DNA from 3 places in the Streptomyces sp. NPDC058289 genome. Region 1 is predicted to be linked to each of the others. Evidence: riboswitches for the same ligand, from Rfam matches in the RefSeq annotation. Region 1 holds a riboswitch; each other region holds the start of a gene.
The links. Region 1 has a riboswitch for thiamine pyrophosphate ahead of thiC (phosphomethylpyrimidine synthase ThiC). Riboswitches for the same ligand answer to the same signal wherever they lie in the genome.
Positions count from the first base shown of each region.

Region 2: it holds a riboswitch for thiamine pyrophosphate, as region 1 does, so the genes downstream of both, ACFVX6_RS28955 (thiamine ABC transporter substrate binding subunit) here and thiC (phosphomethylpyrimidine synthase ThiC) in region 1, are expected to answer to the same signal.
Region 3: it holds a riboswitch for thiamine pyrophosphate, as region 1 does, so the genes downstream of both, thiO (glycine oxidase ThiO) here and thiC (phosphomethylpyrimidine synthase ThiC) in region 1, are expected to answer to the same signal.

Region 1 covers NZ_JBHVYI010000014.1:71,784-81,966, forward strand. The annotation lists gene ACFVX6_RS09905 (SsgA family sporulation/cell division regulator) at 1-28, shown strand, start outside; gene ACFVX6_RS09910 (YibE/F family protein) at 268-1,674, opposite strand; TPP riboswitch at 1,747-1,891, shown strand; gene thiC (phosphomethylpyrimidine synthase ThiC) at 1,886-3,673, shown strand; gene ACFVX6_RS09920 (glycosyltransferase) at 3,791-4,903, opposite strand; gene ACFVX6_RS09925 (hypothetical protein) at 5,164-6,546, shown strand; gene ACFVX6_RS09930 (aldo/keto reductase) at 6,733-7,782, shown strand; gene ACFVX6_RS09935 (hypothetical protein) at 8,080-8,913, shown strand; gene ACFVX6_RS09940 (hypothetical protein) at 8,917-9,729, opposite strand; gene ACFVX6_RS09945 (metallophosphoesterase) at 9,878-10,183, opposite strand, start outside.
Region 2 covers NZ_JBHVYI010000068.1:127-10,309, forward strand. The annotation lists gene ACFVX6_RS28920 (M23 family metallopeptidase) at 1-544, opposite strand, end outside; gene rpsB (30S ribosomal protein S2) at 797-1,726, shown strand; gene tsf (translation elongation factor Ts) at 1,862-2,698, shown strand; gene pyrH (UMP kinase) at 2,861-3,640, shown strand; gene frr (ribosome recycling factor) at 3,691-4,248, shown strand; gene ACFVX6_RS28945 (phosphatidate cytidylyltransferase) at 4,248-5,327, shown strand; gene rlmN (23S rRNA (adenine(2503)-C(2))-methyltransferase RlmN) at 5,421-6,533, shown strand; TPP riboswitch at 6,593-6,701, shown strand; gene ACFVX6_RS28955 (thiamine ABC transporter substrate binding subunit) at 6,786-7,886, shown strand; gene ACFVX6_RS28960 (ABC transporter permease) at 7,946-9,562, shown strand; gene ACFVX6_RS28965 (ABC transporter ATP-binding protein) at 9,562-10,183, shown strand, end outside.
Region 3 covers NZ_JBHVYI010000056.1:31,627-41,809, forward strand. The annotation lists gene ACFVX6_RS26270 (phytoene desaturase family protein) at 1-1,284, shown strand, start outside; gene ACFVX6_RS26275 (hypothetical protein) at 1,314-2,213, opposite strand; gene metF (methylenetetrahydrofolate reductase [NAD(P)H]) at 2,266-3,180, opposite strand; gene thiE (thiamine phosphate synthase) at 3,293-3,943, opposite strand; gene ACFVX6_RS26290 (Rv2175c family DNA-binding protein) at 4,032-4,397, opposite strand; gene ACFVX6_RS26295 (NAD(P)/FAD-dependent oxidoreductase) at 4,723-5,892, opposite strand; TPP riboswitch at 6,093-6,205, shown strand; gene thiO (glycine oxidase ThiO) at 6,203-7,414, shown strand; gene thiS (sulfur carrier protein ThiS) at 7,411-7,611, shown strand; gene ACFVX6_RS26310 (thiazole synthase) at 7,617-8,411, shown strand; gene ACFVX6_RS26315 (hypothetical protein) at 8,735-8,956, opposite strand; gene ACFVX6_RS26320 (hypothetical protein) at 8,949-9,107, opposite strand; gene ACFVX6_RS26325 (GntR family transcriptional regulator) at 9,272-10,030, shown strand.

The DNA.
Region 1 (10,183 bases):
GCAGCAGAACGAGCAGAACGCGGGCTGACGCGAGCCCGGCCGGACGCCTGCTGACCAGGGTGTGCCGGCAATCGTCAACGCACCATCCGGATCAACCTGCATGACGGCACCACCTGCATGACGGCAATACCTGCATGACGGCACCACCTGCACCACCGCAGCTACGCACCACGGCTCAGCGTGCCGACGCGCTGAGCGCTCCACCTTGCCGTTCCTCGCGACCGGCCGCCTGCGCGAACTGACCCCTCGCGCCCGCCGGTCCGCCTTTCAGCGCTTGCGTCGCCGGCCCCGGCCGCCGCGGAGCGGCCCCGAGGCCGCTGTGGCCGCCGGGGATTCCGCGCGGTCCGCGGACACCACCAGCGCGGCCAGGGCCGTCGTCACGGGTACCGAGGCGACCAGTCCGATCGAGCCCACGAGGGTTCGTACGATCTCTTCCGCGACCAGCTCGCTGTTGGCCACCGACCCCATGCTGCTGTTCGCGATCGAGAACAGCAGGAGCAGGGGCAACGCCGCGCCCGCGTAAGCCAGTACCAGCGTGTTGACGACCGAGGCGATGTGGTCCCGCCCGATGCGGATACCCGCCCGGTAGAGCCCGCGCGGGCCCATCGCCGGGTCGGCCTGGTGGAGTTCCCAGACCGCCGAGGTCTGAGTGACGGTCACGTCGTCGAGTACGCCGAGCGATCCGATGATGACACCCGCAAGCAGCAAACCGCTCATGTCGATGTTCGGGTAGAGCCCGTGGATCAGCCCGGTGTTGTCGTCCGTGTTGCCGCTGAGGAACGCCCAGTCGATGAACAGCGAGCCCAACAGGCCGATCAGCAGCAGCGAGATGATGGTGCCGAGGACCGCGACGGAAGTGCGGGCCGTCAGCCCGTGGCACATGTAGAGCGCGATCAGCATGATCGCGCTGGCCCCGACCACGGCCACGACCAGCGGATTCGACCCCTGCAGGATCGCCGGGAGGATGAAGAGGGTCAGCACGCCGAAGCTGACGACGAGTGCGATGAGCGCGAACAGCCCGCGCATCCGCCCGACGAGGACGACCGAAAGGGCGAAGATGCCGGCGAGCAGGGCCATCGGCAGCTTGCGGTTCACGTCGATCACGGAGTACTGGAGGTCCCGGGGCGCGTCCGGGGCGTAGGCGACCACCACGTCCTGGCCGTCCGTCAACTGCCGTGGTGCGCCCGGCTGGACGATCTCGACGAACTCGCGGCCCTTGTCGGGGCCGCTGCCGACCTTGATCGTGGCCTTCTTGCACTCGCCGTTCTGCGCGGCCAGGGCCTCGCGCCCCTCGGGGGTGGAGGTGTCGCCGGTGGGCGGCACCTGCGCGGCGTTCACGGATTTGCAGTCGACGTTCTGGAGGGCGACGACCGTGCCCTGCTGGGTCTGCCGGTCGAAGCCGACCCCGGTGCGCTCGTGGCCCGGCGCGGCGCCGGGCCAGAGCACCACCATGCCGATCACGACGGCGGTGGCGAAGGGGATCAGGACGGCCGCGATCACCTTGCGCAGGTGCTTCGAGACGGGGGCCGCCGGGCCGTGGCTGTGCGCATGGCCGTGGGAGTGTCCGGAAGAGGGGGCGGGCGAGTGACCGGGGTCCGCGTGCGTGTGGCCTGCGTGGCCGGCGTGACCAGCGGGATCCGTGGGTTCGGTGGGGGGCTGCGGCGAGGACGTCACTGACTGATCATCGCAACAGATGAGGGGGCCCACTGTTCAGCACGCCACACATGACGCTAGCGTGGGGGCTACTTTGCACAACGCGGGAGCTCGGAGCACCGGGCTGAGAGGGCGCTGATCACCGTTCGCATTCGAATATGCGTACGGGAGGAGGCTGCGTCGACCGCCGAACCTGTTACCGGGTAATGCCGGCGTAGGGAGATTAGGTCTCATGACCATTCAGGACGCACGCACGCCTGCCGTCAGCCAGGACGCCGACGGCCAGACCGAGCGCCAGCCGGGCTGGCACAAGGGGTACGTGGCGGGCTCCCGCCCCGACATCCGGGTGCCGGTTCGCCAGGTCCACCTCACCAACGGCAAGGACGTGACGCTCTACGACACGTCCGGCCCGTACACCGACCCGCAGATCGAGACCGACGTGCGCCGGGGCCTGCCGCCGCTGCGCGAGAACTGGATCATCAGCCGCGGCGACACCGAGGAGTACGCGGGCCGCCCCGTGCGCCCCGAGGACGACGGCATCAAGCACACCTCGCCGCGCGGTGGTCTCAAGAACCTCGACGCGGTCTTCCCGGGTCGTCCGCGCCAGCCCCGCCGTGGCCGTGGCGGCGCCGCGGTCACGCAGCTCGCGTACGCCCGCCGGGGCGAGATCACCCCGGAGATGGAGTACGTCGCGATCCGTGAGAACGTCTCCCCCGAGGTCGTCCGCGAGGAGATCGCCGCAGGTCGCGCGGTCATGCCGGTCAACGTGAACCACCCCGAGATCGAGCCGATGATCATCGGCAAGCGGTTCCTGGTGAAGGTCAACGCCAACATCGGCAACTCCGCGGTCACCTCCTCGATCGAGGAGGAGGTGGACAAGATGACCTGGGCGACCAAGTGGGGCGCCGACACGGTCATGGACCTCTCGACCGGCCGCAACATCCACACCACCCGCGAGTGGGTGCTGCGCAACTCTCCCGTGCCGATCGGCACCGTGCCGCTGTACCAGGCGCTGGAGAAGGTCGACGGCCGCGCCGAGGACCTGACCTGGGAGATCTACAAGGACACGGTCATCGAGCAGGCCGAGCAGGGCGTCGACTACATGACGGTCCACGCCGGCGTGCTGCTGTCGTACGTGCCGCTGACCGCGCGCCGCAAGACCGGCATCGTCTCGCGCGGCGGCTCGATCATGGCCGCCTGGTGCCTGGCGCACCACAAGGAGAACTTCCTCTACACGAACTTCGAGGAGCTCTGCGAGATCCTCGCGGCGTACGACGTCACGTACTCCCTGGGTGACGGCCTGCGCCCCGGTTCCATCGCGGACGCCAACGACGCGGCGCAGTTCGCGGAGCTGAAGACGCTGGGCGAGCTGAACACGATCGCCAAGCGCCACAACGTGCAGACGATGATCGAGGGCCCCGGGCACGTCCCGATGCACAAGATCAAGGAGAACATCGACCTTCAGCAGGAGATCTGCGAGGAGGCGCCGTTCTACACGCTCGGCCCGCTGACCACCGACGTCGCGCCCGCGTACGACCACATCACCTCGGGCATCGGCGCCGCGATGATCGCCTGGTGGGGCACCGCGATGCTCTGCTACGTCACGCCCAAGGAGCACCTGGGCCTGCCGAACCGCGACGACGTGAAGACCGGTGTCATCACGTACAAGATCGCGGCCCACGCGGCGGACCTGGCCAAGGGCCACCCGGGCGCCCAGGAATGGGACGACGCCCTGTCTGACGCACGGTTCGAGTTCCGCTGGGAGGACCAGTTCAACCTGGCCCTCGACCCGGACACGGCCCGTGAGTTCCACGACGAGACCCTCCCGGCCGAGCCGGCCAAGACCGCGCACTTCTGCTCCATGTGCGGTCCGAAGTTCTGCTCGATGAAGATCTCCCAGGACATCCGCCGCCAGCACGGCGGCGACCTGGGCGCCGAGGAGATCGAGGCGGGCATGGCGGAGAAGTCCGCCGAGTTCGCGGCCGCGGGCAACCGCGTGTACCTGCCGCTGGCGGACTGACCTCCCGCCACCGGCACACACGGACGGCCCGCGACACCGAGGGGGGAGTCGCGGGCCGCCGTTGTACGTCGTGTCAGCCCGGGGCATCGGCCCGGGGCTGGAATCCGGTCGCTCCGGTCAGGCGAAGGCGCGGGAGCCCACGCCCAGCTTGCGCCCTGCGAACTCGAGGTTCGCGAGGACCCGGTCCTGCTGGTCGTCGGGCAGCTTGCCGTCCTGGAGCAGGAGTTCGCAGCAGTCCAAGGACTCCTGGTACTCCCCGGTCCAGTAGGCGGCCACCGCGAGTTCGTCGAGTGCGCGCCAGTCGTGCCAAGCGAACTCGACGAAGAGGATGTCGTCCGGGGGCGGCACCCGTACTGCCTGCCGGGCGAACATGTAGGCGAGGGGCCAACGGCTTTCGAGACGGCAGAGCCGGGCGAGGTCGCCGAGGGCCTCGGCGCGCGAGGGGCGGCTCTCGTGTGCGCGGAGGTAGCGGTCCATCACCTCGGCCGCCGGCCTGTTGAGGGTGACCGCGAGCCGTGCGGCGTAGAGCTGCGCGCAGTAGGTCTCCTCGGCCCAGCCGCCCATGGCCACCCGGCGGTCGTAGGCCTCGAGGGACTTTTCCGGCTCCCCCGCGTCGCGCCAGCTCTGGGCGAGGTAGAACGCGTAACGGGTGTTGTCGGGTTCCTTCGCGAGGCCTTCGGCGAGGACTTCCGCATCGCGCAGGTACTTCGCCCGCTGGCCCTCTTCCCGGAGGCGGGCCCCACCGCCGACGGAGAGGATGTTGAAGCCCTCGATCACGTCGCGGCCGTACTCGATGCCGCAGTCGATGTACTCGTGGAGCACGCCCACGTACCGCCAGGGCAGCCGGGTGGAAACCAGCGCCGGCCGCCAGTGGACGATCGGACCGTCGTGCAGCGCCACCTGGTACGCGTCGAGCGTGAGGTCCGGCATGCGGAACCCGGGCCGGATCTGCATTTCGTCGTCGCCGTCGATGAACAGCAGGTAGTCCGCGCTGGAGCGCGCGAGCTCGATCGCCTCGGTGCGGCTGCCGTCGAAACCCTTCCACGGTCGTTCGTGGAGCGTGCCGGGCAGGTCGGCGAAGCAGTCCCGGATGACGTCCTGGGTGCCGTCGGTGGAGCCCGTGTCCACGATCACCCAGGTGTCGATCAGGGGGCGCACCGACTCCAGGCACTTCCGGATCGTCGGCGCCTCGTTCTTGACGATCATGTTCAGACAGATGGTCGGCCTCACCGCAGCACCCTCTCGTCGGACGGATCGCGGGCGACGTTAGGGAGTGCGGCTGACGATGGGTGGGCGGCACGCCGGTGGCGCTACCACCCGGTGGGTGTGGGCGCATCCGTTCGGAGGCGTCTGATAAGCCGTTGTGCTGATAAATATCCCGGGGATCTCAAGATCTGAGCGGCTCCGTCCGTAAGTCCCAAGGACGTTCGAACTCGCAGCCGGGACGGTACCCGTTCCGGCTCGCATTCCGTTCCTAAGGAGCGCTGCAGATGAGTCGTGAGCACCAGACCAAGCTCCGCCTTGGTCCTGTCCCCCGCAATCGCGCCTGGCTCGCGGGAGGTGCCCTGGCCTCGCTTTCCCTCGTACTCGTGGGCATGGCCAACCCGGTTGTCGCGGCGGTCAAGCCGACGGCCACGGCCGTGAGAGCCACCACTCCGTCGGGCGGAGGAGGAGGCGAGGACTGCGAGCCGCACGACGGCCCGCCACAGGACTGGAACCGGGGCGGCGCGGACGGCGGCGGGGACGACGGCGGGGACGGCGGCGGCTGGGGAGACGACGAGGGGCGCGACCACCACCACGACGACCACGGGTGCCCGCCGGTCGGCCCGACGGGCCCGACGGGGCCGACGGGGCCGACGGGACCCAGCGGTGGCGCGACGGGGGTGACCGGTGCGACGGGGGCGACCGGTGCGACGGGCGCCGACGGTGCGACCGGCGCCACGGGTGCTGATGGTGCGGCGGGTGCCACGGGCGTTGACGGTGCCACGGGCCCGACGGGTGCTGATGGTGCGACGGGCGCCACGGGCGCTGATGGTGCGACGGGTGCCACGGGCGTTGACGGTGCCACGGGCCCGACCGGCCCGACCGGCCCGACGGGCGCCGACGGTGCGACCGGCGCGACGGGCGCCGACGGTGCGACCGGCGCGACGGGTGTTGACGGTGCCACGGGTCCGACTGGCCCGACGGGCGCTGATGGTGCGACGGGTGCCACGGGTGCCACGGGTGCCACGGGCGTTGACGGAGCCACGGGTCCGACCGGCCCGACGGGCGCCGACGGTGCGACCGGCCCGACGGGTGCCGATGGTGCCATGGGTGCGACGGGCCCGACCGGCGCTACGGGTACGACCGGCGCCACCGGTGCCACGGGTGCGACCGGCGCCACCGGTGCCACGGGTGCGACCGGTCCTGTCTCCCAGTGCAACGCCATCGCCAACTTCAAGCCCAGCTCTTCCCGCGAGATCAAAGCGGTGATGATCAACGGGATCGCGTACGTCGGAATCCGTGGTCTCGGGAACCCCAACACGAACTTCGACTGGCACAACTTGACCAACCCCACGCGCAACCCGAACTACCCGTCCGGGGTGGCGTGCGGAATCGCCGTCGACGAGCACGCCAACGGGGCGAACATCGAAATCTCGACCACCACCGGACAGGTCTGGGAGACCTTCTGCGAGGTCGACAACCCCACACCGTCCCTGGACTGCGGGACAGCGGCGATGGGGGATCAGCACCCCTGGGTCCAGGTCGTCCCCGGCCCCCTGACCGCTCCCGCACGGAGCGTCGCCGCCAGGGACATGTTCCTCAAGAAGCCGCAGGCCAAGAAGTCGGCCGCCATGCACACGGTGCCGAAGGGCAACAAGCACCGCGGGTAGTCCCCGAGCCGGTGGGCCCGGTGCGAGTAGCACCGTGACCTGACGGTGAAACCCAAGCGGCCCGGAGTGCCGCCGGACTTCAGTCCGGTCGCGCTCCGGGCCGCCGTACGTCCGGTACCCACAAGAGACTTCGCCGGGGGCTTGTCCTCGAGTGTGCTCCAGCTCCTACAGTGCGGGCTCATGAGCATGCGATACCGAATTCTGGGTGGGACCGGCATAGAGGTCAGCACGCACTGCCTCGGCACGATGATGTTCGGCGCGGTGGGCAATCCGGATCACGAGGAGTGCGCGCGGATCATCCACGCCGCGCTCGACCACGGGATCAACTTCGTGGACACCGCGGACATGTACTCGGCCGGGGAGTCCGAGACGATCGTGGGCAAGGCCCTGAAGGGCCGGCGGGACGACGTCGTGCTGGCGACCAAGGTGCACTTCCAGATGGGTGAGGGCCGCAACCGCAGCGGGAACTCCCGGCGCTGGATCGTGCGTGCCGTCGAGGACAGCCTGCGCCGACTGGACACGGACTGGATCGACCTCTACCAGGTGCACCGGCCGGATCACGGTACGGACGTCGAGGAGACCCTGTCCGTCCTCGGCGATCTGGTCCGGGCCGGCAAGATACGAGCCTTCGGCTGCTCCACATTCCCGGCCGAGGAGATCGTCGAGGCGCACCACGTCGCCGAACGGCGGGCTCTGCCGAGGTTCCGGACCGAGCAGCCGCCGTACTCGATCCTTGCACGCGGGATCGAGAGCAGTGTGCTGCCGGTGGCCCGGAGGTACGGGATGGGCGTCCTGACCTGGAGCCCGCTCGCGTCCGGATTCCTGAGCGGGAAGTACCGGCTCGGCCGCGCCATCGACATGACCTCGGGGCGTGCGGCGCTGACTCCGGCCCGCTTCGACCCCGCGGTTCCGGGCAATGTCGCGAAGTTGGAGGCCGTGGAGCAGCTGGTGGAGCTCGCCGACTCCATCGGCTGCACGTTGCCCGAGCTGGCGGTGGCCTTCCCGCTGGCGCATCCCGCCGTCACCTCCGTGATCACCGGGCCGCGGACCATGGAGCAGCTGGAAGCACTGGTGAAGGGCGCCGGGCTGGTCCTCGACGATGCGACCCTCGACCGGATCGACGAGATCGTGGAGCCGGGCCGGAACCTGTACCACCCGGACGGCGCCTGGCGCTCGCCGGTGCTGACGGATGTCGGGCAACGCCGACGGGGGCTCGGAGACCGGTCCGCCGGCTAAGAGGGCGCACGCTCCGATGTTTCACGTGAAACGGAGACGGGTGTTTCACGTGAAACATGGGGCACGGCAGCAGGCCCGGGGCGGCTTCGAGGCGGTGCCTGTGCTGCACGCCGGGGCGCAGACACGTGTGGACGTGCGGCGGGCCGCCAAGTGGCGGTGTGTGCTGAGCCGTTCCGCTTACGGATGGGCGCGCCGATCGGACTTGCGGAGTCGGGGTCCTCAGGATGGCCCGCGGAGCCCGGTCGTATTTCCGGACTTCGCAGGTCGATTCGATCCGGTGTCTGCGAGGAGCGGTACATGAGTTCTGACAACAAGGCCCGTACCTACCTGGGGCCGTTGCCCCGACGAGCCGGCTGGCTGGCGGGAGGCACGCTCGCCTCGGTGGCGCTGGTGCTGGCGGGCCTGGCGACTCCGGCGGTCGCGCTGGCCGAGGCGCCTGGGGGTCCGGACCACTGCAAGTCCCAGCGCCACAGCGCGGGCACGCCGGCGGCGGCTCACGGCGACGACTGCAAGGTGGGCCCGCGGGGCCCGCGCGGACCCAAGGGCGCGACCGGCCCCCGGGGCGCGACCGGAGCCACGGGCCCGACGGGGCCGCGCGGCTACCCGGGTGCCACCGGCGCTACGGGTGCCACGGGCGCTACTGGTGCGGGCGCTACCGGTGCCACGGGTGCAACCGGTGCCACGGGCGCAACCGGTGCCACCGGTCCCACTGGTCCCACCGGTCCGTGCAGTGACATCGACAGCTTCGCGCCGTCGAACACCGAGGACTTCCACGCCGCGCTCAGCAACGGTCACACCTTCGCGGGCCGGGCCACCACCGTGGGTGGTGTCCCCACCTGGATCGACGTCTCCGGCCTTCCGGGCTACCCCAACAGCGCGGCCACGGGCTTCGCCTGCGGAGTCTCCATCGACGGCCAGGCCACTGCCGCGTACATCAAGGTGCTGACGACCACCGGCCGGGTGTACCAGCTCCACATCACGGTCACCGGGACGAACTTCACCCCGGACCCCGCGGGCTGGCAGGAGCAGACGCCGGCGCCCGCCCCCGTCGTCCGTGCCAAGGGCGTCTCCAAGGAAGAGACCGTGTGGAAGGGGGACCTGGCCTACTCTGGCTCGCCGAACGGCCAGTAGCCGTCACTCCGGCTCGGTGTCCGGGCCGCCGAAGTCCGGACTGGTGAAGTCCGGAGACGTGTAACCGGGACGGGGCCCCTCAGCCGGGGCCCCGGGACTGGTGAAATCGGGCCGGGTGTATCCCAAATTGGGGATGCGCCCAGCTCCCGGCTTCCGGGGGGCGGGGAAGCCGGCCCCCGCGCTGGGATCGGCCAGCGCGTCCCGGAGGAACGGCACGATGCCCCGCTCCAGCAGGGCATTGCGCCAGGCCTCCCGGGCCCGCGACACCTCGTCGGGCACCGCCTCGGTCTCGTCGGCCGCCACCTCGGTGGAACTGTTGCGGACGGCCGTCACGAGCAGCCCGATCACGGCGAAGAGCAGTGCGGCCGCGGTGAGTCCACCGAAGAGCCAACCCGCCGTCAGCATCGTGTCGGCGAAGGCCGGTTCGGGCTCGATCATCTTCAGGATGTAGCCCACCAGCAGGAAGATCAGCATGGCGGTGCCGGCCAGGACCGGCGCGAGGACCGCGACCACGGCGCTGACGCCCGCGCCACCGCCCTGCCCGTCGCCCTCCTCCCCCGTCGTACCGGGGGTGGACAGGATCTCGTCCTGCCGCTCTTTGCGGACCTTCACGTAATGGTCGTACTCGGCTGCGGCCGCGGCCGTCAGCAGCCCGGTGGCCCCCATGGCCATGGTGCGCAGCTGTTCGGCGTTCAGCCGTTCGCCGAGGGCGGCGAGCTCGGGCCGGGCGTTCGCCGTGCGCAGCGCCTCTTCGAGGAGCCGATCGAACTCCGGTCGGTCTTCGGTGAGCAGGTGCGGAGCGCTGGTCATGTGCATCCCCCGATGCTCCGTGGGGACCGGTATGTCCGTGTTGAACGGGGCGCCGGCACAAACGGAGGAGAGCCTGCTACGGATAGAGCGATGGTAGAGCGCCCACGCCGTACGTTGACAGGGGCTTTCCGGAAATACCCAGCTCCGGGAAGCCTCAGTCGTTCAGCGGGAGTTGCACGACGAGCAGTTTGCCCGCCATCGTCACGCCACCGTCCATCGCGATGGCCAGACCTTCCGCGTACACGTGCGGGCCGACGACGGCCTCGGGACCGTGTGCACCGTCACCGTCCTCGGTGCCCACCTCGCCGAGCAGGTAGGGGATGGGGCTGTGGCCGTGCACGACCCGGCTGCCGCCGTAGGTGCCGATGAGCTCGCGTACGGCCTGGGGGCCGGTTCCCTCGTCGCGGAAGGCGAAGCGCTTGGTGAATTTGCGGAACAGGTCCCAGGTGATGTCGGCGTC
Region 2 (10,183 bases), on a different contig from region 1:
AGGCGCCGGACGGCTGGAAAGGCAGGACCCGGGTCTTGGGTGTCGGGCGGCTGAGTAGGGGGAGCAGGCGGGGGGTTGGGTGGGGGAGGAGGGTCAGGGGGTTGAGGTAGGTCTCCTCGTGGAGGAGGCCCCAGTGGAGGCAGGGGCGGGGGCAGTGCGGGCCGTCCGTGAGGAGGGCCACCACCTGGCCCGCCGTGACCTCGGCACCCTCCGCCACCAGGGGGCGGACCGGCTCGTACGTCGTGCGCAGCCCGTTCGGCAGGGTCAGCGAGAGGACCCCGCGGCCCGCGACCTGGCCGGCGAAGTGGACGCGGCCCGGACCGAGCGCGCGGACCTCCGCGCCCACCGGGGCCGCCAGGTCCACCCCGCGGTGGCCCGCCGCGTACGGGGTCGGGGGCGGGTCCCACCAGCGGACCACCGTCAGTGGTGAGGGGAGCGGGCGCCCGCCCGTGACCCCCGTGACGTCCGGAGCGCGCGGCGGGCCCGGGGCGAGGCCCAGAGCGAGGCTCAGGGGCAGGAGCAGGGTGAGCAGCAGCTTTGTCATGGGGGTCAGGGTTCCGCCCCCGGGACCGGTCCCGCCGGGCCTGTGGACGGGCGGGGAGCTGTGGACAACCGCGTCATCCGGCATACCACCGGGTCCCGTACACTTCTTGTGGCGATCCGGGTCACCGGGTCGACTTCGCACGCCCCAGCACCGGCCCCTCAGGGCCAGGTGACAGCGTCTCTCGGTCCCCTCTACGGGGGCAGGGCGCGACAGGGGCGTCAGGAACCAAACCGAGAAAACAAGGAGATGGCCATGGCCGTCGTAACGATGCGGGAGCTGCTGGAAAGCGGCGTCCACTTCGGTCACCAGACCCGCCGTTGGAACCCGAAGATGAAGCGCTTCATCTTCACGGAGCGCAACGGCATCTACATCATCGACCTGCTGCAGTCGCTGTCGTACATCGACCGCGCCTACGAGTTCGTGAAGGAGACCGTCGCCCACGGCGGTTCCATCATGTTCGTCGGTACCAAGAAGCAGGCCCAGGAGGCCATCGCCGAGCAGGCGACGCGCGTTGGTATGCCCTACGTCAACCAGCGGTGGCTGGGTGGCATGCTCACCAACTTCTCCACCGTCTACAAGCGCCTTCAGCGTCTGAAGGAGCTTGAGGCGATCGACTTCGAGGACGTCGCCGCCTCGGGTCTCACCAAGAAGGAGCTCCTGGTCCTCTCTCGCGAGAAGATCAAGCTGGAGAAGACCCTCGGTGGTATCCGCGAGATGTCGAAGGTCCCCAGCGCCGTCTGGATCGTCGACACGAAGAAGGAGCACATCGCCGTCGGTGAGGCGCGCAAGCTCCACATCCCGGTCGTCGCGATCCTCGACACCAACTGCGACCCCGACGAGGTCGACTACAAGATCCCGGGCAACGACGACGCGATCCGCTCCGTCACCCTGCTCACCCGCGTGATCGCCGACGCCGTCGCCGAGGGCCTCATCGCCCGTTCCGGTGCCGCCACTGGCGACTCGAAGCCGGGCGAGAAGGCCGCCGCCGAGCCGCTCGCCGAGTGGGAGCGCGACCTGCTCGAGGGCGAGAAGAAGGCCGACGACGCTGAGGCCGCTCCGGCCGAGGCCGCTGTCGAGGCCCCCGCCGTCGAAGCTGAGGCTGCTCCGGCCGCCGAGGCCGAGGCCGAGGTCGTCGCCGAGGCCGTCGTCGAGGCTCCGGCCGCCGACGCCGAGCAGGCCTGACCCACTGAGAGCGCCCGGCGTTCATGCGCCGGGCACTCGCAGCACGGACGATGACGGCGGGGGAGCCGCGCCACGAGCGCGTCTCCTCCGCCGTTCACCCGTAGATCTACGACTTCGAGAGAGAATCCCAGACTCATGGCGAACTACACCGCCGCTGACGTCAAGAAGCTCCGCGAGCTCACCGGCGTCGGCATGATGGACTGCAAGAACGCGCTGGTCGAGTCCGACGGTGACGTCGACAAGGCCATCGAGGCCCTCCGCATCAAGGGTCAGAAGGGCGTCGCCAAGCGCGAAGGCCGTTCTGCCGAGAACGGTGCCGTCGCCTCGGTCATCGCCGACGACAACACCTCCGGTGTCATCGTCGAGCTGAAGTGCGAGACGGACTTCGTCGCCAAGGGCGAGAAGTTCCAGGCCGTCACCAACCAGCTGGCCGCCCACATCGCCGCGACCTCTCCGGCCGACGTCGAGGCGCTGCTCGCGTCCGAGATCGAGCCCGGCAAGACCGTGCAGGCGTTCGTGGACGAGGCCAACGCCAACCTCGGCGAGAAGATCGTCCTGGACCGCTTCGCGCAGTTCACCGGCGGTTACGTCTCGGCGTACATGCACCGCACCATGCCCGACCTGCCGTTCCAGATCGGCGTCCTCGTCGAGCTGGACAAGGAGAACGCCGAGGTCGCCCGCGGCGTCGCGCAGCACATCGCCGCGTTCGCGCCGAAGTGGCTCTCCAAGGAAGACGTGCCGGCCGACGTGGTCGAGTCCGAGCGTCGTGTGGCCGAAGAGGTCACCCGCGCCGAGGGCAAGCCCGAAGCCGCGCTGCCGAAGATCGTCGAGGGTCGTGTCAACGGCTTCTTCCGCGACAACACGCTGCTCGGCCAGGACTACGCCCTGGACAACAAGAAGTCCGTCCAGAAGGTTCTGGACGAGGCCGGTGTCACCCTGGTGCGCTTCTCGCGCATCAAGGTCGGCATCTGAGTCCGTCCGTACGCGACGGACACCGGACCCCGGTAGGGTCTGAAGCAGTCGCCCGCGTTCGCGCAGGGCGACCGCAGATCTGACGAGGAGGCCATTGCCGTAGAGGGAACCGCGAGGACCCACCGGCAATGGCCTTCTTCGTATGTGCACGAGGAGATCTCCATGAATCAGGGCGTGGACACCCACACCGCTTCCGACGACAAGAGCGACCAGGACAAGAAGGGCCGCCGCTTCATGCTGAAGCTGTCGGGCGAGGCCTTCTCCGGTGGCGGAGGACTGGGCGTCGACCCCGACGTAGTCCACGCCATCGCCCGCGAGATCGCCGCGGTGGTCCGCGACGGCGCGGAGATCGCCGTGGTGATCGGCGGCGGCAACTTCTTCCGCGGCGCCGAACTCCAGCAGCGCGGCATGGACCGGGCCCGGTCCGACTACATGGGCATGCTCGGCACGGTCATGAACTGCCTTGCCCTCCAGGACTTCCTGGAGAAGGAAGGCATCGACTCCCGCGTCCAGACGGCCATCACCATGGGCCAGGTCGCCGAGCCGTACATCCCGCTCCGCGCCGTGCGACACCTGGAGAAGGGCCGCGTCGTCATCTTCGGCGCCGGCATGGGCATGCCCTACTTCTCCACCGACACCACGGCCGCCCAGCGCGCCCTGGAAATCGACGCGGAAGCCCTTCTCATGGGCAAGAACGGCGTCGACGGGGTCTACGACTCCGACCCCAAGAAGAACCCGGACGCGGTGAAGTTCGACGCGCTGGAGTACAGCGAGGTGCTGTCGCGCGACCTCAAGGTCGCCGATGCCACGGCCATCACGCTGTGCCGCGACAACAAGCTGCCGATCCTGGTCTTCGAGATGCTCGCCGAGGGCAATATCGCGCGAGCCGTCAAGGGTGAGAAGATCGGCACGCTCGTGAGCGACCAGGGCACCCGGGCCTGAGCAGGCCCCGTCCGCCTGAACCATCCATTTCTGACATGCAGGAGCACGTGGTGACCGAAGAGATCCTCCTCGAGGCCGAGGAGAAGATGGAAAAGGCCGTCGTCGTCGCCAAGGAAGACTTCGCCGCGATTCGCACCGGTCGTGCGCACCCGGCGATGTTCAACAAGATCGTGGCGGAGTACTACGGCGCCATCACGCCCATCAACCAGCTCGCCTCCTTCTCGGTCCCCGAGCCGCGCATGGCGATCGTGACCCCGTTCGACAAGAGCGCCCTGCGCAACATCGAGACGGCCATCCGCGACTCCGACCTGGGCGTCAACCCCAGCAACGACGGCAGCATCATCCGGGTGACCTTCCCCGAGCTGACGCAGGACCGCCGCAAGGAGTACATCAAGGTCGCGCGCACCAAGGCCGAGGACTCCAAGGTGTCGATCCGCGCCATTCGCCGCAAGGCGAAGGACGCCCTCGACAAGCTCGTCAAGGACAAGGAAGCCGGCGAGGACGAGGTGCGCCGCGCCGAGAAGGAGCTCGACGACACCACCGCGAAGTACGTCGCGCAGGTGGACGAGCTCCTGAAGCACAAGGAAGCCGAGCTCCTCGAAGTCTGATGAACGACACTTCCTGGCAGCCGGAGCCGGTTCCGGCGGGTCCCGCCTACGATGCGCTGGTGGGCCCGCACACTCGGCCCATGCCCATCGTGCCCGATGCCGCCGGCCGTGACTTCGACGACCGGGATGCACGCGATCGGGGGGCCGCCGCTGACGGCGGCTCCCTTTTCCGCGCCGAGACGCCGCCGCAGGAGCCCATGCCCAGCCCCCCGCCGACCCCGCCTTCGCCGGCACCGCAGGACGCCTCGCCCCCGCCTCAGAAGAAGCGCGCCGGGCGGGACCTGCGTGCCGCCATAGGGGTCGGAGTGGGTCTCGGCGCGGTGATCTTCGCCTCGCTGCTCATCGTCAAGGCGGTCTTCGTCGGCGTCGTCGTCGTGGCGGTCGTCGTCGGCCTGTGGGAGCTCACCTCCCGGCTCCAGGAGAAGAAGGGCATCAAGGCCCCGCTGGTCCCGCTCGCCATCGGCGGCGCGGCCATGGTCATCGCCGGATACGTCCGCGGTGCCGAGGGTGCTTGGGTGGCCATGGCGCTCACGGTGCTGGCCGTCCTCGTCTGGCGGATGACCGAGCCGCCCGAGGACTACCTCAAGGACGTCACGGCGGGTGCCTTCGCGGCGTTCTACGTACCGTTCCTGGCCACCTTCGTCGCGATGCTGCTCACCGCCGACGACGGACCGCAGCGGGTGATCACCTTCCTGCTCCTGACCGTGGTCAGCGACACCGGCGCCTACGCGGTGGGGTGGCGCTTCGGCAAGACCAAGCTCGCCCCGCGCATCAGCCCCGGAAAGACCCGCGAGGGGCTCCTCGGAGCGGTGGCCTTCGCGATGGCGGCCGGCGCGCTGTGCATGGAATTCCTGATCGACGGTGGCGTCTGGTGGCAGGGCCTCGTGCTCGGCCTCGCCGTCGCGGTCAGCGCCACGCTCGGTGACCTCGGGGAATCCATGATCAAGCGGGATCTCGGGATCAAGGACATGGGCACCCTGCTGCCGGGTCACGGCGGCATCATGGACCGGCTGGACTCCCTGCTTCCGACGGCCCCGGTGGTCTGGCTGCTGCTGGCGCTGTTCGTCGGCACCGGCTGACCTGCGAAAAGGCGCCCGTACAGGCGGGGCGGTTACTCTTGGAAGGCGCGCTGCTTCTGCGGCGCGCCTTTCGTCTTACAAGGAGTACCTGCCATGGCCCGCCCTGTCCCGGGAGAGCTCACTTTCGTCGCCCCTCGCGGAGCGAAGAAGCCGCCCCGGCACCTCGCCGACCTCACCCCCGAGGAGCGCCGGGAGGCGGTCGCCGCGATCGGTGAGAAGCCCTTCCGGGCCAAGCAGCTCTCCCAGCACTACTTCGCCCGGTACGCCCACGACCCGGCCGAGTGGACCGACATCCCCGCCGGGTCCCGCGAGAAGCTCCAGCAGGAGCTGCTGCCGGACCTGATGAACGTCATCCGCCACATCTCCTGCGATGACGACACCACCCGCAAGACCCTGTGGAAGCTGCACGACGGCACGCTCGTCGAGTCCGTGCTGATGCGCTACCCGGACCGGGTCACCATGTGCATCTCCTCGCAGGCCGGCTGCGGCATGAACTGCCCGTTCTGCGCCACCGGCCAGGCCGGTCTCGACCGGAACCTGTCGACGGCCGAGATCGTGCACCAGATCGTCGACGGCATGCGCGCCCTGCGCGACGGCGAGGTCCCCGGCGGGCCCGCCCGGCTGTCGAACATCGTCTTCATGGGCATGGGCGAGCCGCTCGCCAACTACAACCGCGTCGTCGGCGCCATCCGCCGCCTCACCGACCCGGAGCCCGACGGCCTGGGCCTGTCCCAGCGCGGTATCACCGTCTCCACCGTGGGCCTGGTCCCGGCGATGCTCCGCTTCGCCGACGAGGGCTTCAAGTGCCGCCTGGCCGTCTCCCTGCACGCCCCGGACGACGAGCTGCGCGACACCCTGGTCCCCGTGAACACCCGCTGGAACGTCCGCGAGGTGCTCGGCGCGGCCTGGGAGTACGCGGAGAAGTCCGGCCGCCGGATCTCCATCGAGTACGCCCTGATCCGCGACATCAACGACCAGGCCTGGCGCGGTGACCTGCTCGGCAAGCTGCTCAAGGGCAAGCGCGTGCACGTCAACCTGATCCCGCTGAACCCGACTCCGGGCTCGAAGTGGACCGCCTCGCGGCCCGAGGACGAGAAGGCCTTCGTGGACGCCATCGCCCGCCACGGCGTGCCGGTGACCGTCCGCGACACCCGCGGTCAGGAGATCGACGGCGCGTGCGGCCAGCTCGCCGCCTCGGAGCGCTGATTTTCGCCGGTTGAGGTGTGCTTTCGGCCGCGGGGTACCCTGTGGCCGAAACCAATTTCATATTCCGACAGGGGAGCGCCACAGCGCTGAGAGTGCGGTATCCGTCACCGCAGACCCTCTGAACCTCGCCCCGGTCATTCGGGGTAGGAAGTTCGGTCATCACTCAAGCTGTTGCGCCCTGCCCGGCGTCCGCTCCACAGAGCGCCGGGCAGGGCCGCGTCTTCTCCTGGACATCCCAGGAGGAATGCACCAATGAGCACCACCAAGAAGATGGCGGGTGTCGCGCTCGCTGCCGCGCTCGGCGTCACCACGCTCAGCGCATGCGGCGGCGGCGACGCCAAGGACAAGTCCGCCGGGGCGAGCGACGCCCCGAAGTCCAAGACGATCACCCTCGTCTCGCACGACTCCTTCAACGTGACCGACTCGGTCCTCAAGGAGTTCGAGCAGCAGAGCGGCTACACCGTCAAGGTCCTGAAGTCCGGTGACGCGGGCGCGGCGCTGAACCAGGAGATCCTCACCAAGGGATCCCCGCGCGGCGACGTGTTCTTCGGCGTGGACAACACGCTCCTCTCCCGTGCCCTCGACAACGGCATCTTCACGCCGTACGAGGCCAAGGGGCTGGCCGGCGTGAAGCCCGAGTTCGTGCTCGACAAGGAGCACCGGGTCACCCCCGTGGACTCCGGCGACATCTGCGTGAACTACGACAAGGCCTACTTCGCCGACAAGAAGCTCGCCCCGCCGCAGACGCTGGACGACCTGATCAAGCCGGAGTACAAGAACCTGCTGGTCACCGAGAACGCCGCGACCTCCTCGCCCGGCCTCGGCTTCCTCCTCGCCTCCGTCGGCAAGTACGGGGACGCGGGCTGGAAGGACTACTGGAGCAAGCTCAAGGCGAACGGCGTCGAGGTCGTCGACGGCTGGGAGCAGGCCTACAACGAGCGCTTCTCCGGCTCGGCCGGCGGCAAGAAGGCCAAGGGCGACCGCCCGCTGGTCGTCTCCTACGCCTCCAGCCCGCCGGTCGAGGTCCTCTACGGCGAGCCGCAGCCGGCCGAGGCCCCGACGGGCGTCGCGACGGGCACGTGCTTCCGGCAGACCGAGTTCGCGGGTCTGCTCAAGGGGGCGAAGAACGAGGAGGGCGGCAAGGCGCTCCTGGACTTCCTGATCTCCAAGAAGTTCCAGGAGGACATGCCGCTCCAGATGTTCGTGAACCCGGTGGCCAAGGACGCGGCGCTGCCGGAGCTGTTCACCAAGCACGGCGTGGTCATCGAGAAGCCCGAGACGGTCGCCCCGGAGGCCATCGCCAAGAACCGTGACCAGTGGGTCAAGGCTTGGTCCGCCCTCGTCGTGAAGTAGGACGAGTGAGCAGGGTTCCGAAGGAGAGCGGGCGGGCCACGGCCGTCAGGCTCGGTCTGATGGCCGTGCCGCTCGTCTTCTTCGGGCTGTTCTTCGCGTACCCCGTCGCCGCGATCGTCGGGCGCGGGCTCAAGACGGACGACGGCTGGCAGTTCGGCCGGATCGGCGAGGTGCTGGCCCGGCCCGACATCGGCGACGTGCTCTGGTTCACCACCTGGCAGGCGCTCGCGTCCACGGCGCTCACGCTCCTGATCGCGCTCCCCGGCGCGTACGTCTTCGCGCGCTTCGAGTTCCCCGGCAAACAGCTGCTGCGGGCGCTCGTGACGGTGCCGTTCGTGCTGCCGACCGTCGTGGTCGGCACCGCGTTCCTCGCGCTCGTCGGGCGGAACGGTCTGCTGGACGAGGTGTGGGGGATCCGCCTCGACACGACCGTCTGGGCGATCCTGCTCGCGCACGTCTTCTTCAACTACGCCGTCGTCATCCGCACGGTCGGCGGGCTGTGGGCGCAGCTGGACCCGCGCCAGGAGGAGGCCGCCCGGGTGTTGGGCGCCGGGCGGTTCGCCGCCTGGCGGCGCGTGACGCTGCCCGCGCTGGGCCCGGCCGTCGCGGCCGCCTCGCTAATGGTGTTCCTGTTCACGTTCTCCTCCTTCGGCGTCGTGCAGATCCTGGGCGGGCCCGCGTACTCCACCCTGGAGGTGGAGGTCTACCGGCAGACCGCGCAGCTCCTGGACCTGCCGACGGCCGCCGTGCTGACGATGGTGCAGTTCGCGGCCATCGGAGCGATCCTCGGCGTGCACGCCTGGACCGTGCGCAAGCGGGAGACCGCACTGCGGCTGGTGGACCCGGGGCGGACCACGCACCGGCCGCGCGGCGGGGCCCAGCGCACCCTGCTCGGCGGGGTGCTGCTCACGGTGGCGCTCCTGATCGTGGCGCCGCTCGCCGTGCTCGTCGAACGTTCGCTCGACGCCCCCGGCGGGTACGGGTTCGGCTTCTACCGGGCGCTCCAGGAAGTCGGCGCCGGCGGCGGTACCTTCCTGGTGCCGCCGCTGGAGGCGATCTGGAACTCCCTGCAGTACGCGCTCGCCGCCACCGCCATCGCGCTGGTCGTCGGCGGGCTCGCGGCCGCGGCGCTGACCCGGCGCGCGGGCCGCTTCGTACGGGGCTTCGACGCGCTGCTGATGCTCCCGCTGGGGGTGTCGGCCGTGACCGTCGGCTTCGGCTTCCTCATCACCCTCGACAAGCCGCCGCTGGACCTGCGGACCTCGTGGATCCTGGTGCCGCTGGCGCAGGCGCTGGTGGGCGTTCCCTTCGTCGTACGGACCATGCTGCCGGTGCTGCGCGCGGTGGACGGGCGGCTGCGGGAGGCCGCCGCCGTGCTCGGCGCCTCACCGCTGCGGGCCTGGCGGGAGGTGGACCTGCCGATGGTGCGGCGGGCCCTGCTGATCGCGGCGGGCTTCGCCTTCGCCGTGTCCCTCGGGGAGTTCGGGGCGACCGTCTTCATCGCGCGGCCCGACCATCCGACGCTGCCGGTCGCCGTGGCGCGGCTGCTGGGCCGGGCCGGGGAGATGAACTACGGGCAGGCGATGGCCCTGAGCACGATCCTGATGCTGGTGTGCGCGGTGTCCCTGCTGGCGCTGGAGCGACTGCGACCCGACAAGACCTCCGGAGAATTCTGATGACCCTGCTTCAGCTGGAAGGGGTGTCGGTCCGCTTCGGTGAGCGCGCGGTCGTGGACGCCGTGGACCTGGCCGTCGCCGAGCACGAGATCGTGTGCGTGCTCGGGCCGAGCGGGAGCGGCAAGTCCACCCTGCTCCGGGTGGTGGCCGGGCTCCAACCCGTCGCCGGCGGGAGGGTGCTGCTGGGCGGCGCCGACCAGGCCGCAGTGCCCGTACACCGGCGGGGGGTGGGCCTGATGTTCCAGGACCACCAGCTGTTTCCGCACCGGGACGTGGGCGGGAACGTCGCCTTCGGCCTGCGGATGCGGGGTGCTTCGAAGCAGTCCTCCGAGGTCCGGGTCACCGAGCTCCTGGAGCTGGTCGGGCTCCCCGGGGCGCAGGGCCGGGCGGTGGCCTCGCTGTCCGGCGGCGAGCAGCAGCGGGTCGCGCTGGCGCGGGCGCTCGCGCCTTCGCCGCGGCTGCTGATGCTGGACGAGCCGCTCGGGCAGCTGGACCGCGGGCTGCGGGAGCGGCTCGTGGTGGAGCTGCAGGGGCTGTTCTCGCGGCTCGGCACGACCGTGCTGGCCGTCACGCACGACCAGGGCGAGGCGTTCGCGCTGGCCGACCGGGTGGTCGTCATGC
Region 3 (10,183 bases), on a different contig from region 1:
GTCGGCCGGTACGCCCGCGACGGCTTCGTCTTCGACACCGGCCCCGGCCTGGTGCACCTGCCCGCCGTCTACCGCGATCTGTTCGTCAAGACCGGCAAGCGCCCCCTGGAGGAATGCGCGGAGCTGGTCCAGATCGACCCCGCCGTCCGCTACGTCCTCCCGGACGGCCGCACGCTCACCTTCCCGGGCGGCTCGCACGGCGGCGCGGCCGCCGCCGTCGACGCGGCCTTCGGACCCGGCTCCGGGGACCGCTGGAGCGCGGTCCTGGGCCGTGCCCGGGACGCCTGGGACGCCACCCGCCGGCCGCTCCTGGAGGAGCCGCTGAAGCAGGACCGGTCGGCCCTGGGCCGCGATCCGTACCCCGCCCTGCGCGGGAGCGGGCTGCTGCGCCGCCGGCCGCCGACCCTGGCCGAGGTCGCCGCCCGCGAGCTCGGCGGCGACGGCTTCGACGAGCTGCTCACCGCGCGCGTCCGGGCGTACGGGGTCGATCCGGCGACCGCACCCGCCTCCGCGACGGTGCTGCCCTACATGGAGCAGACCTTCGGCAGCTGGTACGTGCGCGGCGGGGTCCGGGAGCTGGCCACCGCCGTGTACGAGCGGTGCCTGGAGCGCAAGGTCGCCTTCGAGTTCGGCGCGGCGGTACGGGAGGTGCTCGTACAGGGCGGCCGGGCTGCCGGGCTGCGCCTGGCCGACGGCACCGAGGTGACGGCCGACCACGTGGTCTGCGCGGCCGACCCCCGGCTCGTGAAGATGCCGGCCACCCCGGACGCCGCGCCGGTCGGCACGGAACCCGCCCGCTGGTACACCCTCTTCGCCGCCCTGCGCGGCGCCCGGGACGCCGACGCCGTGCACCGGACGCTGCTGGGGCCCGTCACGGTGCTGCGCCCCGACGACCCGGCCACCCGGCCGGACGCCGAGCACGAAGCGATCACCGTGCACGCCGTGGTGACCGACCCGGCGGCGCCCGCTCCGACCGCCGAGGACCTGCTCACGGCGGCCGTGCGGGCCGTCCCCGGGCTGCGGGAGCGGCTGCTGTGGCACGAGCTGCGCACCCCGGCCGAAGTCGGCGCGAACACGGGTTCGGTGGACGGCCGGGTGCCCGCGCCCTCGCTGGCCGGCGCCGGGGGAAGGCTGCTGCACCCGGCGAACACCACCGGCGTACCCGGGCTGTACCTGGCCGGCGGCTGGGCACACCCGGGCGGCGGGCTGGCGCACGCCGGGATGACGGGGGCCCTGGTGGCCGGGCTGATCGTGGAGGGCGCGGACTTCCGCGGCTCCCGCTGACCCGCCGGGGCGGCTGGGCGGCTGGGCGGCTAGTAGCGGTACTGCTCGTACTCACCCGTGCCCTGGTACGGATACGGGTACGGCTGCTGCTGCGGCTCCTCCGCCGGGTAGGGCTGGTTCACGTCGCGCTGCTGCGGGACCCAGACCCCGCCGGGCGGGGTGTCCATGGAGTACTGCTCCTGCTGCCCGGTCGCGTACGGGTCCGGGGCGTAGCCGCCGTACGGGGCCTCGTAACCGTACGGCTGCTGCGGGGCGACGGCTCCGCCGGTGCCGATGTACGGATCCGAGTAGGCGGCGTAGACCTGCTGCTCGCCGGGGACCGGATAGCCGGTGGTGTAGTCGTAGCCGCCCTGGGTCTGCGGGTCGTAGTACGCCGCGTACTGGTGGGCGTCCTGCTCGGCCGGAACGAACGGCGTGAACGGGGAGGCGAAGGCGCTGGTCTCGCCGGGGGCGCCGTACGAACCGGCGTCGGCGGGAGGCTGCGCGGGGTAGAACCCCTGGACCTGCTGGCGCACTGCCCCCGCGGTGAACGCACCGACTTCCTCGTCGGAGTCCTCGTCCTCGGCCGGGTCGGGCCCGTACTCCAGGGCCGTCACCTCCAGGGACGGCTCCGGACGCGCTCCGGCCCCGGCCCGGCGGCGCCGGCCCTGCGGGAGCTCGGGCTCGGGGGCCTTGCCCCGGCGCAGCGACCAGCCGGACACGAAGCCCTTGCGGAAGGAGAGGGTCACCAGCGTCTGGCCGATCGCGAACGCGACGGCGCCGGCCCCGATGACGAGCACCGACGGCAGCACGACACCGGCGACCACGCCGACGAAGCCGGCGAAGGCGAGCAGGCGCCAGCGCAACCGGGCCTTGTACTGCATCAGGACCTCGGCAAGCAGCCACAGCGCGACGAAACCGAACGCGATGTAGAGGACCGTCATTCCCATGCGGGGCCCTTCTCGGTACGGCCGCCCGTCCGTGGGGAACGGGGCCGGCCGATCAGGCCCGCTGGTGCAGGCCCAAGTTCTCGTAGATCTCGAGAGTCGCCGTGGAATTGTTCAGCGTGATGAAGTGCAGCCCCGGGACACCCTCGGACAGCAGCCGCGCGCAGAACTCCGTGGCGAACTCGATGCCAATGGAGCGTACAGCGGCTGCGTCGTCCTTGACCGCGAGCATGCGCTCTTTCACAGCCGCAGGGAAGATTGCGTTGCTGAGTTGCGGGAGCCGGTCGAGCTGCTTGATGTTCACAACAGGCATGACCTCGGGGATGATCGGGGTGTCGCAGCCCGCCTTCTCGACGCTGTCGCGCATCCGGAGGTAGTGCTCCGGATCGAAGAACATCTGTGTGATCGCATAGTCGGCGCCCGCGCGGCACTTGTCCACGAAGTGCCGGATGTCCGTGTCCCAGTCCGTGGAGCGCGGGTGCATCTCCGGGAAGGCCGCGACGCCGACGCAGAAGTCGCCGGACTCCTTGACCAGCCGGACCAGGTCGGCCGCGTAGTGCACGCCCTCGGGGTGCGGCACCCACTCGCCCATGGGATTGCCCGGCGGGTCTCCGCGCACGACGAGCATGTTGCGGATGCCGGCGTCGGCGAACTGCCCGATGACGTTGCGCAGCTCGGCGATCGAGTGGTCGACGGCGGTGAGGTGCGCGACCGGGGTCAGCGTGGTGTCCGCGGCGATCTGCTCGGTGGCCCGGACGGTACCGCCGCGGGTGGATCCGCCTGCCCCGTAGGTGACGGAGACGAAGCTCGGGGCCACGGCCTCGACCCGGCGGAGCGCGTTCCAGAGGTTGCGCTCGCCCTTCTCCGTCTTGGGGGCCCAGAACTCGAAGGAGTACGAGCGCCCGGACGCGATGAGGTCGCGGACCGTGTGTGCACGGTCCGACCAGGTGGAAGAGGTACCAAGGGCCATACGGGGAGGTTAGACGCGGTCCGGTGTCCATCGAAGCGTTGTCCACGGATTGGACGCAGAAATGAGACGCCGGGGTGGCGCGGCGCGGGCGGCCGGGGCCGCCCGGGGCCCGCTAGCCGAGCCGGGCGCGGACCCGCTTGGCGAGGTCAGCGGCGGCGGCGCCGGGGTCGGAGGCCTCGGTGAGGGCCCGTACGACCACGACGCGGGAGGCGCCGGCGTCCAGTACTTCGTCCAGGTTCCCCGCGTCGATCCCGCCGATGGCGAACCACGGCCGGTCCTGGGCGAGGGAGGCCGCGTGCCGGACGAGGCCGAGGCCGGGGGCGAACCGGCCGGGCTTGGTGGGGGTGGGCCAGCAGGGGCCGGTGCAGAAGTAGTCCACGCCGGTCTCGGCGACGGCCGCGTCGACCTCCGCCTCGGAGTGGCAGGAGCGGCCGATGAGGACCCCTTGGCCCAGGATGGTGCGGGCGGCGGGCACCGGGATGTCGCCCTGCCCGAGGTGCAGCACGTCCGAGCCGATGGCGTGCGCGACGTCGGCCCGGTCGTTGACGGCGAGCAGCTTGCCGTGGCGGCGGGCCGCTTCGGCGAAGACCTGGAGGTGCTCCAGCTCCTCGCCCGCCTCCATGCCCTTGTCGCGGAGCTGGACGATGTCCACCCCGCCGGCGAGGACGGCGTCCAGGAACTCGGGGAGGTCGCCCTGCCGCTTGCGGGCGTCCGTGCACAGGTAGAGCCGGGCATCGGACAGCTGGGCGGCGATGGCGGACATGGGTACCCCCGGGTGGTGTGTCGTACGTACGGACGCGGTGTGCGGGCCCCGGCCGGGGTCCGCACACCGCGCTCGAGGCGGAGTCAGGTCAGAGGGCGAGCGCCTGAGCGCGGCGCTTCACCTCCGTGCCGCGATTCTCGCTCAGCGCCTGCACGGGGGTGCCGGGCAGGGTCTCGTCGGCGGTGAAGAGCCACTCCAGGATCTCCGCGTCGGTGAAGCGGTCGTCGCGGAGCACGGTCAGCAGGCCGACCAGGCCCTTGACGATCTTGTCTCCGTCGATGAAGGCCGCGGGGACCTGGAGGGAGCGGTTCTCGCCGCGGCGCACCGCGAGCAGCTGACCCTCCTTGACCAGCTGGCGAACCTTGGTCACTTCGATGTCGAGCATCTCCGCGATGTCGGGGAGGTACAGCCAGGCGGGAACAAGGGCATCGATCTTTGCGTCAATCTCGGTCACGAGCACAAGCCTGCCATCTCGGACTGACTGCCGGTACCCGAGCGACCCCGTCCGGGGCGCGAACGCCTCCGGGAACGGGCCCGAACGGGGTCCGAACGAGGCCGCGACGGACCCGCGACGGGCCCTGAACCAAGCACCGAGCAGGCCCGATCCACGGCCGGGTCCGGGCAGAGCCCGGGGAACGGGGAACGGGGCGAAGCCCCGGGACGGGTCCGGGCGGAGCCCGGGGAACGGGCGAAGGGCGTGCAGGGGACTTCCACCCGCGGGGCCCGGTCCCGGCCGGACCGGGCCCGGCCGGACCGCTCCCGGCCCGCGCCCCGCCGGGTCAGACGACCGTCGACTTCAGCGCGATCGCCGGGTCCGCGACCTTCGCCGGGTCCACGGGCGTGCCCGACTCGATGAGGCGGCGGCCCTGGGCCAGGTCGCGCGGGCGGCCCACCGCGAGGACCGCAACGAGCCGCCCCTCCCGCAGCCAGCACACCGACCAGGTGTCGGCCGCCGGGTCGCCGCGCCACAGCAGTGCGTCCGCGTCGCCGTGGTGGCCCGCGTACTGCACGAAGCGGCCGAACTGCTCCGACCAGAAGTACGGGACCGGGTCGTAGACCTGCTCCCCGGAGCCCCCGGCCACGATGTCCGCCGCCACCACCCGCGGCCCCTGGAGCGCGTTGTCCCAGTGGTGCACCAGCAGCCGGGCCCGGTAGCGGCCCGACGGGAACGAGGCGCAGTCCCCCACCGCGTACACCCCGGGCACCGAGGTGCGCAGCCGCTCGTCGGCGGTGACCGCTCCGTCCGGGCCGAGCTCCACGCCGGACCCGGCCAGCCATCCGGTGGCCGGCCGGGCGCCGATGCCCACCACCACCGCCCCGGCCGGCAGCGCCCGCCCGTCGGCCAGCAGGACCCGGCCCGGCTCCACGGAAGCCACCCGCGCGCCGGTCAGCAGCTCGGCGCCCGCCTGGGCGTACCAGCGCCCCATCGACTCGGCCACCTCCGCGGGCAGCGCGCCCGCCAGCACCCGGTCGGCCGCCTCGACCACGGTCACCGCGCAGCCCGCCTCGCGGGCGGCCGTGGCGAATTCCGCGCCGATCCAGCCGGCCCCGACCACCACCACCGCCGAGCCGGCCGCCAGGACGGGCCGCAGCCGGGCCGCGTCGTCCAGGGTGCGCAGCAGGTGCACCCCGGGGACGCCCTCCGCGCCGGGCAGGGTCAGCGGGAGGGCGCCGGTCGCCAGCACGAGGACCTCGTACGGGACCGGGCCCGCCTCGGTGTCGACCTCTCGGTCGGCGGCCCGCAGTCCGGTGACCTCGACCCCCAGCCGGAGCTCGATGCCGAGCTCCTCGAAGTCGACGTCGAAGGCGGAGTCCTCCGCCTTGCCGAGGAGCACCGCCTTGGACAGCGGGGGCCGGTCGTAGGGCTGGTGGGGTTCGGCTCCCAGCAGGGTGACGGGGCCGGTCCAGCCCTGTTCCCGGAGGGCGACCGCGGTCTGGACCCCGGCCATCCCGGCGCCGACGATCACCACGCCGCGCCGAGTGTCTTCCGCCTGCTGCGTCTGCTGTTGCGTCTGCTCGCTCACGCGGCCCAGCCTAATCAACTGACGGTCCGTCAGGAATAGTGGATGGCCACCTGCCGGGATCCGGGCGGGCAGCGCCGCCGGGGAGGCAGCCTTACCGGCCGTCGGCCTCGGCGTTACTCTGGCACCGAACCTATCGCGGGAGTCCGGGCGCACCGGGCTGAGAGGGAGGCTGGCCGGCCTCCGACCGTACGAACCTGATCCGGGTCATGCCGGCGAAGGGAGGGGCTGGACGCCCATGCATTCATATCGGAACGGCCGGAGTCCCGGCCACGACGTCCTCGTCATCGGGGGCGGCATCATCGGCCTGGTCACCGCCTGGCGGGCGGCCCGGCGCGGGCTGCGCACCGCGCTGGCCGATCCGGCCCCCGGCGGCGGCGCCGCCCAGGTCGCGGCCGGCATGCTGGCCGCCGTCACCGAGCTGCACTACGGCGAGGAGACCCTGCTCGGACTCAACCTCGCCTCCGCCGCCCGCTACCCGGAGTTCGCCGCAGAGCTCGCCGAAGCCAGCGGCGGCATGGACATCGGCTACCGCGCCTGCGGCACCCTCGCCGTCGCCCTCGACGCCGACGACCGGCTGCACCTGCGCGAACTGCACGCCCTCCAGCGCCGCTGCGGCCTGGAGTCCGACTGGCTGACCGGCCGCGAGTGCCGCCGCCTGGAACCGATGCTGGCCCCGGGCGTACGCGGCGGCCTGCGCGTGGACGGCGACCACCAGGTCGATCCCCGCCGCCTCGCGGCCGCCCTGCTGGCCGCCTGCGAACGGGCCGGGGTCACCCTGCACCGCGCCGGGGCGGCACGACTGCTGACCGCCGCCGACCGGGCCTGCGGCGCGGTCCTCGACGACGCGGACGGTACGGAGCTGCGCGCCGACCAGGTGGTGCTGGCCGCGGGCTCGCTCAGCGGCCGGCTGGACGGCGTACCGCCCGAGGCCGTGGCGCCCGTACGGCCGGTTAAGGGTCAGGTACTGCGGCTCGCGGTGCCGTCGTCCTACGCCCCGTTCCTGTCGCGGACCGTACGGGCCGTGGTGCGCGGCAGCCACGTCTATCTCGTGCCCCGCGAGAACGGCGAACTCGTCATCGGCGCCACCAGCGAGGAACTCGGCTGGGACACCACCGTCACCGCGGGCGGGGTCTACGAACTCCTGCGCGACGCCCACGAGCTGGTGCCCGGGATCACCGAACTCCCCCTGGTGGAGACCCGGGCCGGGCTGCGCCCCGGGTCGCCGGACAACGCCCCCCTCCTCGGCCCGACCGAACTCCCCGGCCTGCACCTGGCCACCGGGCACTACCGCAACGGGGTCCTGCTGACGCCGCTGACCGGGGACGTGATGGCGGACCTGCTGACCACCGGCGAACTGCCGGAGATCGCCCGCCCCTTCACCCCACGCCGTTTCGCCCTCACGTCCACCCTCACGTCCACCCTCACGCGACAGGAGTCGTTCGCATGACCATTTCCGTCAACGGCGAACCGCGCGAGATCGCGGACGGGACCATGCTCGCCACGGTGGTCGCCACCCTGACCGAAGCCACCAAGGGGGTCGCGGCCGCCCTCAACGAGACCGTGGTGCCGCGCGGCCAGTGGCCCTACACCTCCGTGACCGACGGCGACCGCGTCGAGGTCCTCACCGCAGTGCAGGGAGGCTGAGGACCATGGCGGACGACCTCTTCACCCTGGGCGGCCGGACCTTCTCCTCGCGCCTGATCATGGGCACGGGCGGGGCTCCGAGCCTGGACATCCTGGAACGGGCGCTGGTCGCGTCCGGCACGGAACTCACCACGGTCGCGATGCGGCGCCTCGACCCGACGGTGCAGGGCTCGGTCCTGTCCGTCCTGAACCGCCTCGGCATCGCGGTGCTCCCCAACACCGCGGGCTGCTTCACGGCCGGCGAGGCCGTACTGACGGCCCGGCTGGCCCGGGAGGCCCTCGGCACGGACTGGATCAAACTGGAGGTCGTCGCGGACGAACGCACCCTCCTCCCGGACGGGGTCGAGCTGCTCGACGCCGCGGAGATCCTGGTCGACGAGGGCTTCACGGTCCTCCCGTACACGAACGACGACCCGGTCCTCGCCCGCAAACTGGAGGACGTGGGCTGCGCGGCGATCATGCCGCTCGGGTCCCCGATCGGCTCCGGCATGGGCATCCGCAACCCGCACAACTTCGAGCTGATCACCGAGCGGGCCGGGGTCCCGGTCATCCTCGACGCGGGCGCCGGAACCGCCTCGGACGTGGCCCTGGCCATGGAACTGGGCTGCGCGGCGGTCATGCTCGCCTCGGCGGTGACCCGGGCACAGCTCCCCGTCCTGATGGCCGCGGCCATGCGGAACGCGGTCTCGGCGGGCCGCCTGGCCCACCGCGCGGGCCGCATCCCCCAACGCCGCTTCGCAGAACCCTCCTCCCCGGTGGAGGGCCGAGCAACCCTGGACCCGGAACGCCCGGCGTTCTGAGGGGGCGGTACGGGGCCCTGCGCGTGCGGGGGGCCTGATGGGTAGGGGTTTACGGGATCCGGGCCGGCCGGAAGCGTCGAGAGGTTTGGGGTTTTCCGTCAGCCTCATCGTCCTTCCGTGGCGGCCGGAAAACCCCAAAAGAACGGCCGGGTCAGAGAGACATGGACGACCCGATCAGAGAAGCGCAACCAAACTCCACAAGGCCCACCCCGACCTCGGGCACCCACAAGCCGCCCAGCCCGACAACGGGCGCATCAGATCGCTACACACACCCCACGACTCAGCGACTGACCGCCGCCCGAAACCAACACCCCTGTGGAGGGTCACGCCTGTCGGCTGACCGGATCGATGTTGTGGATCGCGGTGGTGAACTCGCGGCCGGACGCGTCACGGATGTAGGCCAGCTCCATCCAGCGCTCGCAAGCGATCGAGTCCGAGACGTTCTCGTGGATCACGGCCATCAACTCTCCTTCAACGCCGGATGCGATGTCGCGGACGCGGTGACGCAGAAGCCGATGAGGGACGTACTCGTAGCGCTCATTCACCCGCCCCTCCCTCGAAGGTGCTGAGGAAGTGCTCCCAGCCGACCAGCGCACGGTCGAGTAGATCCGCACTGGGCCCGGCCACCACCAGGACCCTTGTGGAGCCGCCGTCTTCCGTGTCGGAGCCGGCCATGTCGGTGGGAATCTGGCGCATTCAGATCACTCCTCAGTCCCACCGCAACCGATGCCGGGTCGATTGCCAAAGCATCTCTAGAGATCTCAATCGATCGTGGGCGGGTGCGGATCCCCACGCCGGTTCGTGGCAGTGGCCTACATCTGGTCCTAGGGTGTCTAGAGAGGAGAAGGAGTGATCGTTCAATGACCAGCCAAGGCGGATCTCGCCAGTCGAAGTACCAGCGGATCGCGGATGCGCTGAGGGCGGCTATCCAGTCGGGTGAGTACGGCCCGGGCGACCGCCTGCCTGGTGAGAACGACCTCATGGCCACCTACGACGTCGCACGAATGACCGCACGTCAGGCCCTCGGTGTGCTCCAGAACGAAGGGCTCGCGGAGGCGCGAAAGGGCGCCGGCGTATTCGTGCGGACGTTCAAGCCCCTGCGACGGCGCGGCATCCAGCGCCTGGCGCAGGAGCAGTGGGGCTCAGGCCGTTCCATCTGGTCCGCAGATACCGAAGACCGCGAGCTTGTCGTCGATCAGATCGAGGTCCGCGAGGAAGGGGCGGACAGCCGCATCGCCGACGCCCTCGACATTCCCGAAGGGTCCCGGGTCTGGGCGCGCAGCCGCCGCTTCGTGCTCGATGCAAAGCCGGTGCTGTTCGCGACATCGCACCTTCCGTCGGACGTCGTCGCAGACTCTGCCATCACCCAAGTCGATACCGGCCCCGGTGGGACGTACGCGAGGCTCGCCGAGCTGGGGCACAAGCCCGTCCACTTCCGCGAGGAAATTCGCTCCCGGATGCCTTCGGCCGAAGAGGCCGAGCGACTTTCACTGTCGATGGGCACACCTGTCATCCAGATCGTCCGCACCGCGTTCACCGAGGGCCGGCGGGCCGTCGAGGTCAATGAGATGACCCTGGACTCCGCCTCCTACGTGCTGGAGTACGACTTCGACGCCTAATCAGTGGGGTTCCGGTTTCGGGCGGCGGTCAGTCGCTGAGTCGTGGGGTGTGTGTAGCGATCTGATGCGCCCGTCGTCGGGCTGGGCGGCTTGTGGGTGCCCGAGGTCGGGGTGGGCCTTGTGGAGTTTGGTTGCGCTTCTCTGATCGGGTCG